DNA from 3 places in the Paenibacillus sp. JNUCC31 genome. Region 3 is predicted to be linked to each of the others. Evidence: predicted binding sites of a transcription regulator. Region 3 holds the regulator's gene; each other region holds the start of a gene.
What was found. Region 3 encodes CtsR, which represses protease genes until heat stress. Its sites were predicted from a motif close to ATGGTCAATAAAGGTCAAACA; they were not measured.
Positions count from the first base shown of each region.

Region 1: the regulator CtsR is predicted to act here: its motif matches at 1,920-1,940, upstream of clpP (ATP-dependent Clp endopeptidase proteolytic subunit ClpP).
Region 2: the regulator CtsR is predicted to act here: its motif matches at 2,826-2,846, upstream of clpP (ATP-dependent Clp endopeptidase proteolytic subunit ClpP).

Region 1 covers NZ_CP062165.1:1,891,562-1,897,193, reverse strand. Annotated here, with positions in the region: gene JNUCC31_RS08100 (hypothetical protein) at 1-275, shown strand, start outside; gene tig (trigger factor) at 411-1,751, shown strand; gene clpP (ATP-dependent Clp endopeptidase proteolytic subunit ClpP) at 2,131-2,721, shown strand; gene clpX (ATP-dependent protease ATP-binding subunit ClpX) at 2,734-3,987, shown strand; gene ispG (flavodoxin-dependent (E)-4-hydroxy-3-methylbut-2-enyl-diphosphate synthase) at 4,110-5,207, shown strand; gene lonB (ATP-dependent protease LonB) at 5,377-5,632, shown strand, end outside.
Region 2 covers NZ_CP062165.1:3,588,126-3,593,757, reverse strand. Annotated here, with positions in the region: gene gap (type I glyceraldehyde-3-phosphate dehydrogenase) at 59-1,066, opposite strand; gene JNUCC31_RS15545 (sugar-binding transcriptional regulator) at 1,174-2,199, opposite strand; tRNA gene JNUCC31_RS15540 (tRNA-Arg) at 2,684-2,758, shown strand; gene clpP (ATP-dependent Clp endopeptidase proteolytic subunit ClpP) at 2,939-3,535, shown strand; gene JNUCC31_RS15530 (PdaC/SigV domain-containing protein) at 4,058-5,155, opposite strand; gene JNUCC31_RS15525 (SIMPL domain-containing protein) at 5,520-5,632, opposite strand, start outside.
Region 3 covers NZ_CP062165.1:2,534,639-2,540,270, reverse strand. Annotated here, with positions in the region: rRNA gene JNUCC31_RS11175 (23S ribosomal RNA) at 1-1,259, shown strand, start outside; rRNA gene rrf (5S ribosomal RNA) at 1,403-1,519, shown strand; gene JNUCC31_RS11165 (GNAT family N-acetyltransferase) at 1,708-2,883, shown strand; gene JNUCC31_RS11160 (CtsR family transcriptional regulator) at 3,363-3,824, shown strand; gene mcsA (protein-arginine kinase activator protein McsA) at 3,855-4,379, shown strand; gene mcsB (protein-arginine kinase McsB) at 4,408-5,478, shown strand.

The sequences.
Region 1 (5,632 bases), 640 kb from region 3:
CTACGCTCTTTTATTTTGCACAAGAACTGTGGATTCAATATGTCATGGCCGTGTACGGAACCCGTGATTACATGTCCATGCTGGAAGAAAATGATTCCATGACAGATATATGGGCAGCTGCTCTACATATGACCGTTGCAGACAGTCTGGGCGGTTCGCATGACGAGGAAGATACTCGCTCAATGTATGCTGTGACAGGGGCGATGCGCTTTCGTCTGGAGCAGGCATATCGATCGATGAAGCAGTTTGTTTCTGCCGGTTTGGACGGTCAATAGGAGTCGGAAACGTTTTCCTCAAACCGTATCAAGGGATTCCCCTTGAAAAAGAATCTAATCTTGTTTATACTAAAATGGTTATTTTGTACGTGATTGCCTACGTGAACATGTGAATTTTGGAGGGGAAAGTATACAATGAAAGCAACTTGGGAAAAGATAGAGAAGAACCTAGGGGTTCTTGAGGTTGAAGTGGGTGCAGATCGTGTAACTGCAGCACTCGACAAAGCTTTTAATAAAGTGGTTAAACAAGCAAACGTACCTGGATTCCGTAAAGGTAAAGTTCCACGTCCAATCTTCGAAGCTCGTTTTGGTGTGGAAAGCTTGTATCAAGAAGCCATCGACATTTTGCTTCCTGAAGCTTATACAGAAGCCATCGACCAAACGGATATTTTCCCGGTTGATCGTCCTGATGTAGATATCGAACAATTCGCTAAAGGACAAGTATTCAAGTTCAAAGCGAAAGTAACCGTTAAACCTGAAGTTACACTGGGTGACTACAAAGGCGTTGAAGTTGCTGTAGCCAAACATGAAGTAACGGATGCAGAAGTAACTGAAGAGCTCGAGCGTCTTCAACAGCGTCACGCTGAACTCGTTGTTATCGACGAAGGTTCTGCACAAAACGGTGATGTTGCTGTAATCGACTTTGACGGTTCCGTTGATGGTGTACCGTTCGAAGGCGGACAAGCTGAGCGTTATTCCTTGGAACTGGGTTCCAACACATTCATCCCGGGATTTGAAGAGCAGGTTGTGGGTCTGTCCACAGGCGACTTCAAAGACGTTGAAGTGACTTTCCCAGAGAGCTACCATGCAGCTGAACTGGCTGGCAAACAAGCGGTATTCAAAGTGAAAGTACATGAAATCAAACGCAAACAGCTTCCTGAGCTGGATGACGAGTTTGCAAAAGATGTCAGCGAATTCGAAACGCTTGAAGAGTACAAAGCTGATCTGAAAACACAATTGGAATCCCGTAAAGCAGATGAAGCCAAAGCAGCTCAAGAAAATGCTGTTGTAGAAAAAGTGGCTGAAAATGCTGAAGTGGACATTCCTTCTGCAATGGTTGACAGCGAAGTACAAAACATGATGCGTGATTTCGACAACCGTCTGCGCAACCAAGGAATGAACCTGGAAATGTTCCTGAGCTTCTCCGGTCAAACTCAAGCTGACCTTAGAGCGCAAATGCAGGAAGATGCTTCCAAACGTGTTCGCAACAATCTGGTTCTTGAAGCAGTTGGTAAAGCGGAAAACATCGAAGTGTCTGACGAAGAAGTGAACCAAGAGCTCGAAAAAATGGCTGAGTCTTACAAGCGTCCTGCTGAGGAGATTCGTGGCATTCTCGAAGGTAATGGTTCCCTGGACAGCCTTCGTGATGAAGTGAAACTGCGTAAAACGATTGACGTTCTCGTTGAAAACAGCAAAGTTGTTGAAGCTGTTGAAGCTCCAGCTGAAGAAGTTGCTGCAGAAGCTGACGAAAAATAAGACAAGCTGTTACGTAATGAACAGCTGAATAAACGATAAGGCACGTGAATCATTGCGTGCCTTATTTTTAAATTATGGCATCCATTTTATAGATGATTCAGTAATAATATGGGTGTGAGTCGTTGCGATATATGGTTATGCATATTTAACATCCCATGGTTCCACTTTAAATAAAAAAAAGGTGAAACGGCATAGGAATGCTCCAATTTGCACATACATAGAAAACATGGTTAAATATGATCAGGCTAAAAAGATAAACTCACTTCGTCTTGACACTACTTGTGAAAAATGACATTGTCACAGGAACGTGTTAGAATGAATTTGGGTTTGCTTTACAGGTAGCCTATGTCTAATTACATGTAGAAAAGAGGTTGGTCTCATGAGTCTGGTGCCAATGGTTGTTGAACAAACCAATCGAGGCGAGCGGTCTTACGATATATATTCGCGTTTGCTGAAGGATCGCATTATTTTTTTAACCAGTGCGATTGATGACGATGTAGCCAATCTTGTCATAGCGCAGCTTTTGTTTTTGGCAGCCGACGATCCAGAGAAGGATATCAGCTTGTACATTAATTCACCTGGTGGTTCTGTCACCGCAGGGATGGGTATATACGATACGATGCAATATATCAAGCCGGATGTATCGACCATTTGCGTAGGTATGGCAGCAAGCATGGGCTCGTTATTGCTGACAGCCGGTGCTCCTGGCAAACGATTTGCGCTGACGAACAGCGAAGTGATGATTCATCAGCCGCTTGGCGGCGTTCAGGGACAGGCTGCGGATATCAAAATTCACGCAGAATGGATTATTAAAACACGTCAGAAACTGAATCAAATATACGTCGATCGTACAGGTCAACCCCTTGAGAAAATCGAGCGGGACACCGACCGTGACTTCTTCATGAGTGCTGAAGAAGCCAAAACGTACGGCATTATTGACCAGGTGCTCAGCAGACCGATCAATTCCTAAAGGGGTGGTTTCATGTTTAAATTTAACGATGAGAAAGGGCAATTGAAATGCTCTTTTTGCGGTAAATCTCAGGAACAGGTGCGTAAACTGGTCGCTGGACCAGGCGTTTACATTTGTGATGAATGTATCGAACTTTGCACCGAAATCGTTGAGGAAGAGCTCGGTCATGACGAAGAACTGGACCTTAAAGATATTCCAAAACCGAAAGAAATTCGTGACATTCTTGACCAATATGTTATTGGACAGGATCAGGCGAAAAAGTCTTTGTCAGTTGCGGTTTACAATCACTATAAGCGCATCAACACACAAAGCAAGATTGAGGACGTTGAATTGCAAAAAAGTAACATTTTGCTATTAGGACCTACGGGTTCTGGTAAAACGTTGCTGGCGCAAACGATGGCCAAAATCCTTAATGTTCCTTTTGCTATTGCTGATGCAACTTCATTGACTGAAGCAGGTTATGTCGGCGAGGATGTAGAGAACATTCTGCTGAAGCTGATTCAAGCTGCTGATTATGATGTGGAAAAAGCAGAACGCGGCATTATTTATATCGATGAAATTGATAAAGTAGCACGTAAATCCGAGAACCCATCCATTACACGTGATGTATCGGGTGAAGGTGTTCAACAGGCACTCTTGAAAATTCTGGAAGGAACTGTAGCTTCCGTACCACCACAAGGTGGCCGTAAGCATCCACATCAGGAATTCATCCAGATTGATACCACCAACATCCTGTTCATTTGCGGCGGTGCCTTCGATGGCCTGGAACAAATGATCAAACGCCGGATCGGTAAAAAAGTGATCGGCTTTAACACTGTTACGGAGCAAAAAGATCTGAAACCGGGCGAATATTTGGGTATGGTATTGCCGGAAGACTTGTTGAAATTCGGTCTGATTCCGGAGTTCGTAGGTCGTCTGCCAGTCATCTCCACGTTGGAGCCGCTGGACGAAGATACATTGGTACGGATTCTGTCCGAGCCAAAAAATGCGCTGACCAAACAATATCAAAAATTGCTGGAGCTGGATAATGTGAATCTGGTGTTCGAACCAGCCGCATTGCTTGCGATTGCGAAGGAAGCCATTAAACGTAACACGGGTGCACGTGGACTGCGTGCCATTATCGAAGGCATTATGCTTGAGATTATGTACGAAGTGCCTTCCCGTGATGATGTTACGAACTGTGTCATTACAGAAGAAGTCGTTGAGAAGAGAGTCGTGCCTGAACTGAGCCAATCGAAGGACGACAAGCAGGAAGAAAGTGCCTAATTCAAGGTGAATATTCCGTTTCAACACTGAAATATAGACTTGTCAGTTCTCCACTCCTGGCAGAAGGCGAATCATGTCTCTGTCAGGGTGGAGCTTTGACGTTGTGGGGAGAGAAATCACTCATGTTTTTAAGACAAGATACACGTCCCGTAAAAGTGGGGAACTTAACGATTGGTGGCAGCAACGAGGTCATCATCCAGAGCATGTGTACAACGAAAACGGCAGACGTTGAGGCAACCGTGGCAGAGATTTTGCGTTTGGAAGAAGCAGGCTGCCAAGTGGTGCGTGTAACGGTGAACAATGAAGAAGCTGCTGCAGCCATCAAGGAAATCAAAAAACGGATTCATATTCCGCTCGTAGCGGATATCCATTTTAATTACAAACTGGCTCTCCTTGCGATTGAGAACGGCATCGATAAAGTACGGATTAATCCCGGCAATATCGGTAAACGATCCAAAGTGGAAGAAGTGGTCAAGGCTTGCAAAGAGAAAGGTATTCCGATTCGCATCGGGGTAAATGCCGGTTCGCTTGAAAACCATTTGCTTGAGAAGTATGGGTATCCTACGGCTGATGCTATGGTAGAAAGTGCATTGTATCACATTGGCATTCTGGAAGAGCTTGATTTCCATGATATCATTGTATCCCTCAAAGCTTCGGATGTACCGATGGCGATTGAAGCGTATACCAAAGCCGCTCAAATCATCAAGTATCCGTTGCATCTGGGAATTACCGAGGCGGGCACGTTGTTCTCGGGTACAATCAAAAGTTCTGCGGGTATGGGTGCCTTGTTATCCATGGGCATTGGGTCGACAATGCGGATATCGCTTAGTGCGGACCCGGTTGAGGAGATCAAAGTTGCTCGTGATCTGCTTAAAACCTTTGGGCTGATTTCCAATGCAGCTACGCTGATTTCATGCCCGACCTGTGGCCGTTTGGATATCGATCTGTTCTCCATTGCTAATGAGGTGGAAGAGTATATTTCCAAGCTCAAGGTGCCGATCAAAGTATCGGTGCTAGGTTGTGCTGTGAACGGTCCTGGCGAAGCAAAAGAAGCGGATATCGGAATTGCCGGTGCACGCGGAGAAGGCTTGTTATTCCGACATGGTAAAATGATCCGTAAAGTGCCGGAAGAAATCATGGTTGAGGAATTGAAAAAAGAGATCGACAAAATCGTGGAGTCCTATGAAACGACAGGGGTTATTCCAGGCCGCTCGCACTGATTCTTTTATATATGTTTCCTGCATCAGCCCGTCAGCAATGACGGGCTGTTTTGCATTCTCTGACATACAAATTGCCGTACACCCGTTTACGTCTCGGTGAAAAGGCTATACTACCAAGTATTAGCATGATCTCTTATGAGATAGGGACAGAACAGGAGGATGTGGAGACATGGAATTTGGTATGGTCATAATGATGATTCAGTTATTTTTTGGTGTGGTGATTGGTTTGTATTTCTGGAATTTGCTTCGTGGCCAGAAAACAAACCGCAGTGCCGTTGAGCGGGAATCCCGCAAGGAGCTGGAGAAACTGCGGAAGTTGCGCTCCATATCACTCACCAAACCCTTGGCCGAGAAGACACGTCCAGCAACGATTAATGACATTGTGGGGCAAAAGGACGGACTCCGGGCCCTTAAAGCTGCGCTAT
Region 2 (5,632 bases), 1.1 Mb from region 3:
TTGATATATAAAGAGCGGAAACAATAGCATCTGTTTCCGCTCTATGTTATTGCAGATATTACTTGATCATTTTTGCAAAGTGCTCCAAAGTGCGAACCAGTTGAGCAGTGTAGGACATTTCATTGTCATACCAAGCTACAGTTTTAACCAGTTGTTGGTCGCCAACAGTCAGAACTTTAGTTTGAGTTGCATCAAACAGGGAACCGAAAGTGATACCTTGGATATCGGAAGATACGATTTCGTCTTCTGTGTATCCGAAAGTTTGTGGATCGGAAGCTTCTTTCATTACTGCGTTAACTTCTTCAGCAGTAACTTTTTTACCCAATACAGTTACGAGCTCAGTCAGGGAACCAGTTGCTACTGGTACACGTTGAGCTGCACCATCGAGTTTGCCTTGCAGTTCTGGAATTACCAGACCGATTGCTTTAGCAGCACCAGTTGTGTTAGGGATGATGTTTTCAGCTGCTGCGCGAGCACGACGGAAGTCACCTTTAGGGTGTGGAGCATCCAATGTGTTTTGGTCGCCAGTGTAAGCGTGAATTGTAGTCATCAAACCTTGAACGATTCCGAATTTGTCTTGCAGCGTTTTTGCCATAGGTGCCAGGCAGTTTGTTGTGCAAGATGCGCCGGAGATTACAGTTTCAGTACCGTCGAGGATTTCATGGTTTACGTTGTAAACGATGGTTTTCATGTCGCCAGTAGCTGGTGCGGAGATAACAACTTTCTTAGCTCCACCTTTCAAGTGTTTCTCAGCTGCTTCTTTAGTAGTGAAGAAACCAGTACATTCCAGAACGATATCTACACCCAGGTCGCCCCAAGGAAGTTCTTCTGGGTTACGGTTAGCCAATACTTTAACTTCTTTGCCGTTCACTTTGAAGAAGCCATCATGTACTTCAACATCGCCATCGAAGCGACCTTGAGTTGTATCATATTTGAGCAAATGAGCCAGCATTTTAGCATCAGTCAAGTCGTTGATTGCTACAACTTCAATGCCCTCTACATTTTGAATACGGCGGAATGCCAAACGACCAATACGTCCAAAACCGTTAATACCTACTTTAATCATGAGTAAGTTCCTCCCAAGTTTTGATTGATTTTTTTATGAAGCTTATATATTCAAGACAGACGGTGAAGTCCGTCAAGACAACAATAGTGGTGATGCAAAATAAATCCTTATTCCAATTCGGCGGCGATGACCTCAGCAGCAGCCTCATCAATAATCAGAATATCTTCCTGACCAAATCGCAGGACAGAATGTATGGCAGCAGCTTTGCTTTTGCCACCTGCAATCCCAATCACGACATCGGTCCGTTCAATATCCTGAAGTCGCATGCCCAGCGTAAGCATGGTATGTACCACCTCACCCTGATCATTAAAGTAATAACCGAAGGATTCAGATACGGCCCCTTGCTCCTGGAGTTCTTCTATGATCTCTGTTGCAAGTTTGCGGCGCCGCGCCATCTCTACGGCATCACCGATTCCGTGAATGACGATCCGCGATTTGCGGATCAGCTGCAGAATCTCCTGAACACTCGGGTCCTGGATTAACGATTCATAAGCATGATCACTAAGCAAGTCCGGTACATGCAGGAGTTTGTATTGAGCCCCTACCCGTTTTGCCATCGTGGATGCGATCGTATTGGCCTGAATCTCGAGACTTTCTCCAAGCCCGCCGCGTGCCGGTACGAACCAGACACCTTTCAGCGATGTTGGCGGAGTCAGTTGCTCTGCGACCTCAGCCGTTGTTGAACCGCCAGTAACGGCAACAACATCGTTATCACTCATAATATTACCCAGAGCCTTCGCTCCGGCTCTGCCCAGTTCCCGTTTGGCAAATGGAGAAATGTCCGAATCGCCAGGAACCACAACTACCTTTTGCAGACCGTAGGCTAGCTTGATGCGCTCTTCCAGTTCGGATAATCCAAACAGCTCTTTGGCGACGGGTTCCAACTGCTGCAGCAATTCATGCCCTGCCTCGCTGATCTTCATGCCAGCACTGTCAATTTCAATAAGTCCCTGAGCCTTTAACAAATCGGTCTCAGCCCTCAGAACCCGCTCGGTCATCTGCATGGAATTGGCTAACGTCCTCCGTCCGATCACATCCGATAACATGATCTGATGCAGGATCGTATACCTCTTCTTCAAGACATCCATGAGATCAGGCAGAAGCTGCTTTTGCACTTCTAAAATCGTTCGCATGCTTTCCACTCCCGCAAGCTTCTCGTTCCAAGCTCTCTTTCATGGCCCTAAAACGTCCCGGGTTAACTTTTTAAGTCCCACGTCTATTCTACCTAAAACTGACGCGACATGCAAGTGTTTCAAAGTGTAAATTCGACACGTTTCAGGCGTTTGTACGCGCCTATTTTCACAATGTCAACCTCCCATAAAGGAGGATAACCTCCTGCATACCATATATAGAAGAAAAGGAAAAATCCTATCTATATATTGCTTGCATTCACTTTTCATATAGCCTGTCCAAAACCTCTCTTAGCATTTACCTATTTGCGCTCTTTATCCATATAACTTCATCATGATCAATTTCTAGGTAATCCAAACCACAAGTATGATCATCTGCTTGCAATTAAATAACTCATGAGCTATAATCATTATTGCTGTCACATATTTGAAACTCATTTATGTGTAGGCATAAGTGCTACATAAATGAATAGCAGATAATCAATGTGCGCCCGTGGTCCAATGGATATGACGTAGGCCTCCGAAGCCTGAGATCCAAGTTCGATTCTTGGCGGGCGCGCCATTCTTAATTAGCAGCTCATAACCCTTTTAACCAATGAAACCGAATAGGTTTCTTTTTTTTCAAACTTAGTTTGACTTTCTTTGACTTTTTGTTTGAAATTGTTTATGATGTGGTTAATACGGTAACAGTTTATAGTAAGAACACCAATTTAACATTTACATTTCCGAGGAGGTTTTTCACGTGAGTTATATTCCAATGGTCGTTGAACAGAGCAACCGCGGTGAGCGCGCCTATGACATCTATTCCAGATTGCTGAAGGATCGTATCATCTTCCTTGGCAGTGATGTAAATGACGTTGTAGCGAATTCCATCATGGCACAGATGTTGTTCCTTACTGCGGAAGATCCGGAGAAAGACATTCACTTATACATCAACAGCCCAGGCGGATCGATTACAGCCGGTATGGCTATCTACGATACAATGCAATTCATCAAACCGGATGTATCTACCATTTGTGTAGGTATGGCGGCTTCCATGGGTGCATTCCTGTTGAACGCAGGTGCCAAAGGTAAACGTTTTGCATTGCCTAACAGTGAAATTATGATTCACCAACCACTTGGTGGTGCGCAAGGTCAAGCTTCGGACATCGAAATCCGTGCCCGCCGCATCCTGAAAATGCGTGATACCTTGAACCGCATCATTGCTGAACGTTCAGGCCAACCGCTGGAGCGTATCGAGAAAGATACAGATCGTGACTACTTCATGAGTGCTGCTGAAGCTGCCGATTACGGTATCATTGATAAAGTTATCGAAAACGTAGGTTCCCAAGGCATCTAAGCCGGGCGAACGCCAGTTACACTGATATATACCATATAGCCACCTCAAATGGTCATCGCCCAGTTGAGGTGGCTATATGAAAAAAGGACGCCCTCGTCAATATGACGAGGGCGCCTTTTTTTATATAACATAAGAGTGCATGATATTTATTTAATCGATTTACTTTACTCTCGACGCGTTACGCTAGCAATATAACTAACACTAACTTACATCTACCGAACTAAGCACACGCTATTATCCAACATTTCAACGAAATGAAATTCTAACGAATCACAGGAATGTTATTATTGCTAACTTGCGCCCATTTCCACTCGACTTCCCCGTTTCTTCACTGAATAGCATCTCTACGATTCGTTACAGCATACAAAGCCTCATATTTAACCTTATAAAGTGCAACAGGTTCGTTAGAGTTCCCAACATCCAATGAATTACTTAAGGAGTGACTAATGTAGTCCTAAAGGGTCTCTACAGAGGTCAGTGCAAGTCGAAAGCTGTCTAGGTGCCTGTAATATTTTCAACACTTTACTTGTTTGCAGTTAACCCACTAAACGGTTCTGTGCCCTTAGGAAGCAACTCTTTATACGTGAATGGGAATTCCGGAAAACCCTCTGCATAAGCTGTGTACTCATACAACTGGAAGAATACAACTACACCTGTGGGTGTTACATAGAAATCCTGATCTTTATTCAAGCCTTTATAGCCTTCAAGATAACCGCCACTAGCTTTAAGCTGATCTCCAACTTTTTTACTCAACGTTTCACGCACGGTTTTGTTATTTTGTATCACATCATCCAGACTCAATTCCTTACCGGAATCCAGAGCAAAGGTGTGACCCGAACGGAACGTCATGCCATGTGCGCCCGCATAGTCCTGATATCTTTGAGTAATGAGCCCAAGCACACCATTTTCGTTGTACGTCACGACATAGGAGCTCTCAAATGCATATGGACGGTTCGCTGTTGCGTCTCCAAATTCCTTGGTTTGTTTTTTGAAATCCGCTACAAAAGCATCGACTTCATCCTTCAGCACCTTGTTGATCGCTGCTTCTGCTTTATCGTTAGCCAGTCCGCTGACCTGAGGATATTGGATATCGACTTCGGCGTTCTTGATGCTGACTTTCACTGTTGCCGCCTTAATCGCCACACTATTCTGCTTCACTTTGCTCAGCGTCAGTGTCTTCGCTTTTCCATCCCAGCTGCCCTGAACACCCAGATAATCTCTCATTGCAGAGAATGGAATATACAGTCGGCCATTAATGAGCTTCGCTTCCACTTGCGGGTAGTAGTTGTTAATTCTAACACTCGGCGAACCATCAATCAGGCTGATCGTCATTGTATTACTGGCTGCCGTTAAGGCGTACTCCTTAGCTTTTGCATCATATTTCAAGCTTCCACCCGCAACATCTTTCACTGCGGTAAGCGATACCCAAGTAGAGCCACCTTGCAGAAGTCCTTTTTGAGTAAGAGTTTTGCCTCCAGACTTCAGGGTCACCTCCGTAGGTGTTGTCACTTTCGTCGATACCGAAGCTGCCTGCACGGAACTATCCTGCCATACAGCTCCACTCCCTACAATAATTCCTGCCGCCAGTAGTGCACTCGTCCATTTTTTCCATGATGTCATATATATAACTCCTCTCTCGAATTCACATTTGAGTGTCATTGCGTATGTATCCTGACCTGATCGTATGTCTCATACGCTCACCTCTTTATTATACTTAACCCAATTCCGGAAAGGTTTACAGCTCCAGTTACAATGTTGTTCGATCCAGGAGCTGATAATGAAGGTTTTGTTACGAACAAATGGACAAAAAAGATACCAAATAACAGCATTTTATTTCGCCATATTTCAACTCTTCTTTTCAAACTTCATCAAAGTCTGCCTTTATAACAAAAAAGACGTCGTCTAATGGACAACGTCTTTGTCATTAATGCCTTTCGCCCGATCAAGCATATCTCTAACGGACATTCGGCATTAATTATTTTGCTTATTTCATTTCATAAGTAATATTCAGCGTTGTGCTTACTTTGACCTGTCCTGTTTCAATGGCTGTGCCCCCTACTGCATCTGACTTCGCTTGGGACATCAAAGATTCGGTTG
Region 3 (5,632 bases):
GTAGGCGAGAAGAGAATTCTAAGGCGCGCGGAAGAACTCTCGTTAAGGAACTCGGCAAAATGACCCCGTAACTTCGGGAGAAGGGGTGCCCCGGTAGTGTGAATAGCACGAGGGGGCCGCAGTGAAAAGGCCCAAGCGACTGTTTAGCAAAAACACAGGTCTGTGCGAAGCCGTAAGGCGAAGTATACGGGCTGACGCCTGCCCGGTGCTGGAAGGTTAAGGGGAGCGGTTAGGAGCAATCCGAAGCTGTGAACCGAAGCCCCAGTAAACGGCGGCCGTAACTATAACGGTCCTAAGGTAGCGAAATTCCTTGTCAGGTAAATTCTGACCCGCACGAATGGCGTAACGACTTGGGCGCTGTCTCAACGAGAGATCCGGTGAAATTTTAATACCTGTGAAGATGCAGGTTACCCGCGACAAGACGGAAAGACCCCATGGAGCTTTACTGCAGCTTGATATTGAATTTGGGTACGATCTGTACAGGATAGGTGGGAGCCTTTGAAACGTGAGCGCCAGCTTGCGTGGAGGCACCGTTGGGATACCACCCTGATCGTATCTAGGTTCTAACCTGGTACCGTAATCCGGTGCGGGGACAGTGTCAGGTGGGCAGTTTGACTGGGGCGGTCGCCTCCTAAAGAGTAACGGAGGCGCCCAAAGGTTCCCTCAGAATGGTTGGAAATCATTCGAAGAGTGCAAAGGCATAAGGGAGCTTGACTGCGAGACCTACAAGTCGAGCAGGGACGAAAGTCGGGCTTAGTGATCCGGTGGTACCGCATGGAAGGGCCATCGCTCAACGGATAAAAGCTACCCTGGGGATAACAGGCTTATCTCCCCCAAGAGTCCACATCGACGGGGAGGTTTGGCACCTCGATGTCGGCTCATCGCATCCTGGGGCTGAAGTAGGTCCCAAGGGTTGGGCTGTTCGCCCATTAAAGCGGTACGCGAGCTGGGTTCAGAACGTCGTGAGACAGTTCGGTCCCTATCTGTCGTGGGCGTAGGAAATTTGAGAGGAGCTGTCCTTAGTACGAGAGGACCGGGATGGACGTACCGCTGGTGTACCAGTTGTTCCGCCAGGAGCACCGCTGGGTAGCTATGTACGGAAGGGATAAGCGCTGAAAGCATCTAAGCGTGAAGCCCCCCTCAAGATGAGATTTCCCAGTATGTAAGACCCCTTGAAGACGACGAGGTAGATAGGCTGGGGGTGGAAGTGCAGCAATGCATGGAGCTGACCAGTACTAATCGGTCGAGGGCTTATCCAAGTTGCAGGTTGTAATCGCAGGTTTCGTTTCGGATCTAGTTTTCAGAGAATAATCTCTGAAATGAAAATAGGTACATCACAGAATGTGTGTATGATTTTCAGTTCCACAATGGATTTCAAGAAGCGATGCTTCGACAAATCATGTTTGGTGGCGATGGCGGAGGGGTTCCACACGTACCCATCCCGAACACGACCGTTAAGCCCTCTAGCGCCGATGGTACTTGGACCGCAGGGTCCTGGGAGAGTAGGACGCCGCCAAGCAAAGAACCACTGCCGATGTTATTCGGTGGTGGTTTTTATTTGTTTATTTTTAATTTAGGGGATGCAAAATATCTCCTGTTTGACTTTGTCTCGTTCCTCTGACACACTCATAGTGGATACATATATCACGTATCAAGCCATGATTTGGATTGATTTTATTAACTCTAGGGAATGGGGTGCAGGACGACATGGAAATTCAGAAATTGACGGTAGATGATTTTGAAGCAGCAATGGCACTCTCCGAGTATGCTTTTCAAGTGGTAATGAGTGAAGAACAGACGGAGAAGCGACGGAGTCAATTTGCGTCACAGGATATATGGGGCGTGTATGAGGAAGGGCAATTGGGTGCGAAACTTCATATCATTCCTTTTCAAACCTATATTCATGGGAGATCGTTCGAGATGGGCGGTATTGCAGGTGTGGCGACATGGCCAGAATATAGACGCAAAGGTTGGGTAGCTGGGCTGTTAAAGCATGCGCTCGAGGAAATGAATCGGAATAAACAAAGTATATCGTTTCTGCATCCGTTCTCTTTTGCTTTTTATCGGAAATATGGATGGGAGACTTATGTTGAATTTAAACGATATAAGGTGCCTACAGCTCATTTGCCTGCAAAAAAGGCAACCCCTGGTACGATTCGGCGCGGCGATCCGGGACTTAGCATATTCAAAGAAATATATGGTGCCTATGCTGAGCGCTACAACGGAACCCTAGTACGGGATGATGCGAGATGGGAGAATTCGGTTCTCACCAATGGAACCAGCCAGAAGGCTGTATATTATGATGAAGCTGGTAAAGCACAAGGCTATCTTTTATATGAGGTTAAGGACAGAAAGTTTAGCATTAGAGAGATTATTTATCTCAATGAAGAGGCGAGACAAGCCCTATGGACCTTTATAGCCAACCATGATTCCATGATTGAGGAAGTGACATTACAGGCACCAGCCAGTGATATGCTTGCTTTTCAATTGGATAATCCGCGAATTCAGCAGGAAATTGTACCTTTTTTCATGGCACGTATTGTGAGTGTAGAACAATTTATCTCACAATATCCTTTTGCAAGCCCAGATTCGCCGATACAGATTAATCTACAGGTTGAGGATGCTCACGCACCGTGGAATAAAGGGGTATGGCAGATGAATGTTGCAATGAACGGTACAGCTTCGATTTGGAAAACATCTGAGCTTCCAGCTGAAGATCAGACCGTTAAAGTCGATATTCAAACTCTTACCGCCATTTTAATGGGGTATCGTAGACCAGCAGACATGGCTCAAATCGGTAGACTCGAAGGTCCAACTGATGCGATTAAGGCGCTGGAGCAAGCGATTCCTATACGGGAAACGTATTTAATGGATTTTTTCTGATCCTCGAGAAGTAACGACATTTTCGGATCACTTTCATAGACTTAACTTGTATAGCAATACGTTGCTAGTGTGAGACAAATGGACTTCTCCAGCTTTTTTGGAGAGGTTTTTTTGTGTCAGCCGAATATTTCGTGTAAAATCGTAAAAAATGAATAGTACTCCCTCTTGGCAAAACCACAAAATATGCTATAATGGATATAAAGTCAAAGAAAGTCAAAGAAAGTCAAAGTCAACTAAAGGTTAAATACTTACGTAGCTTTCTTTCTGCAATCCGTTGGTGGAAGCCAATTAGAGGGTAGTACATCAGCGGATAAAGGCAATAATAAAGGACCTTCGAGCGTCCTTCGCTTACCTGTTAATGACCGTGGAAGATGAGTTTCGCTGTTTCCCCGATTGGTTAAATGGGTTGAGAAGGTGTACTCTGTGGGGGCGTGTGGGTCCTTATTGACTTAACGTTTCAAACAGTGGAGGATGAGTGGATGCGTAATATCTCTGATATTATCGAACAATATCTGAAGAGTATTTTGCATGAAAGTCCCGAAGGAATGGTCGAAATTCAACGTAATGATCTGGCTGATCAATTTTCATGTGTGCCTTCCCAGATCAATTATGTCATCAGCACCCGATTTACACTCGAAAAAGGTTACCTTGTAGAGAGTAAACGTGGCGGCGGCGGTTATGTTCGCATACAGCGGATTGAATTGCCGGCTCACTCGGCTCTGCATAACCATTTGCACCATAGTATCGGAGATGAGATCGGGCAGACAGCTGCCGAAGGTCTGATCTACCAGCTGGAAGAAGCACGTTTCTTGAGCAAAAGGGAAGCCGGGTTGATGAGAGCAGCTGTATCCAGAGAGATTATATTGGTCAAACTTCCTTACCGGGATCAAATTCGTGCCAGAATGTTGAAGGCGATGTTAATATCTTTGCTCGGTAAATGAAAACTATCGGGATCAAGGGGGTACATCATTGTGCTGTGCCAAGAATGCAACAAACGTCCGGCAACGCTCCATTTTACGAAAATCGTGAATGGAGAGAAGACGGAGTTCCATATTTGTGAGTCGTGCGCTCGTGAAAAAGGGGAAATGATCCCCGGAACATCCAACGGATTTTCCATTCACAACTTATTGTCCGGGTTGCTTGATTTTGACCCCTCAGGCAAGAATGGCAGTGCGGGAGCAAGTCCTGCACAATCCCTTCGTTGTGAAGAATGCGGCATGACGTATTCACAGTTTAGCAAAATCGGCCGCTTTGGCTGTAGCTCATGTTATAAATATTTTGACAGCCGTTTGGATCCTTTATTCAAACGGGTTCATGGCAGCACTTCTCACGTAGGAAAGGTTCCTGCACGAGCTGGTGGCCGCATCAAGGTGAAACGACAAATCGCTGATCTGAAACGGGATCTTCAGGAGAGCATTACTCAAGAGGAGTTCGAAGAGGCTGCTCAAATACGTGATCAGATCAGGGAACTTGAAAAAGAAATAGCTCAGGAGTAAAGTTTGTGATGAGTAGGAGGGATGCGTAATGCCTAATTTGCGCTTTACCGAGAAGGCGCTCAGCGACTGGATGCGCAGTGATGCGGCTGATTCCGAAATCGTCATTAGCAGCCGTGTCCGAATCGCACGCAACCTGCAGCATGTTCCGTTTCCGATGCTGGCTTCCAATGAGCAATCGGAAGAAGTGCTGAATAAGCTGAGCGAAGTACTTCAATATGATGAGGTTCATGCCTTTGGAGATTTTCATACGCTGGATCTGATGGATATCGATGAACTCGACAAACGGGTGCTGGTGGAGAAACATCTGATCAGTCCCAGTCTTGCGAACGAATCCAGAAATGGTGCAGTTATTCTCAGTGAGGACGAATCTGTCAGTATTATGATCAACGAAGAGGACCATTTACGTATCCAGTGCCTCTATCCGGGGTTCCAGGTGAAAGAAGCCTGGGAGAAAGCTTCCGCTATAGATGATGCTTTTGAAGCGCATGTGGATTATGCTTTTGATGACCGCAGAGGATACCTGACCAGCTGTCCTACGAATGTAGGTACAGGTGTAAGAGCTTCTGTCATGATGCATTTGCCCGCTCTGGTGATGACACAGCAGATTGGCCGTATTCTAACCGCAGTCTCCCAAGTGGGACTGACTGTACGGGGAATTTACGGTGAAGGCAGCGAGGCAATGGGGAACCTGTTTCAGATCTCGAACCAGATTACACTGGGGCAGACAGAACAAGAAGTCATTGATAACCTGCACAGTGTTGTGTTACAGATGATAGGGCATGAGCGTACCGCCAGAGAACGGTTAATGACCGACTCCAGATTACGGATTACCGACAGAGTAATGCGTTCATACGGCATATTGTCGCATGCAGCCATCGTCGATTCGAAGGAAGCTGCACAGCGTCTGTCCGATGTTCGACTTGGTGTAGATCTCGGCTTGTTGGACGGTCTGTCCATAACCGTGATGAACGAGTTGAATGTGATGACCCAGCCGGGTTTTTTACAGAAAACATTCGGGGAAGAAATGCGGACAGATGAGCGTGACATATATCGTGCCCAGTTAATCCGGGATACGATCAGTGCAGCCAATCAATCTTAGATTGTCTCAACCGTTATTTACAAAGGTTTCACGTCGCATCTGCGGCTTTTATATAAAAGGGCATTTTCTACCCATCAATGAGATAAATGCCGAATGATTTATTCGCAGCACGGCTGCAAACAAAAATGATATGAAGAATACGGTGGGATCCGTT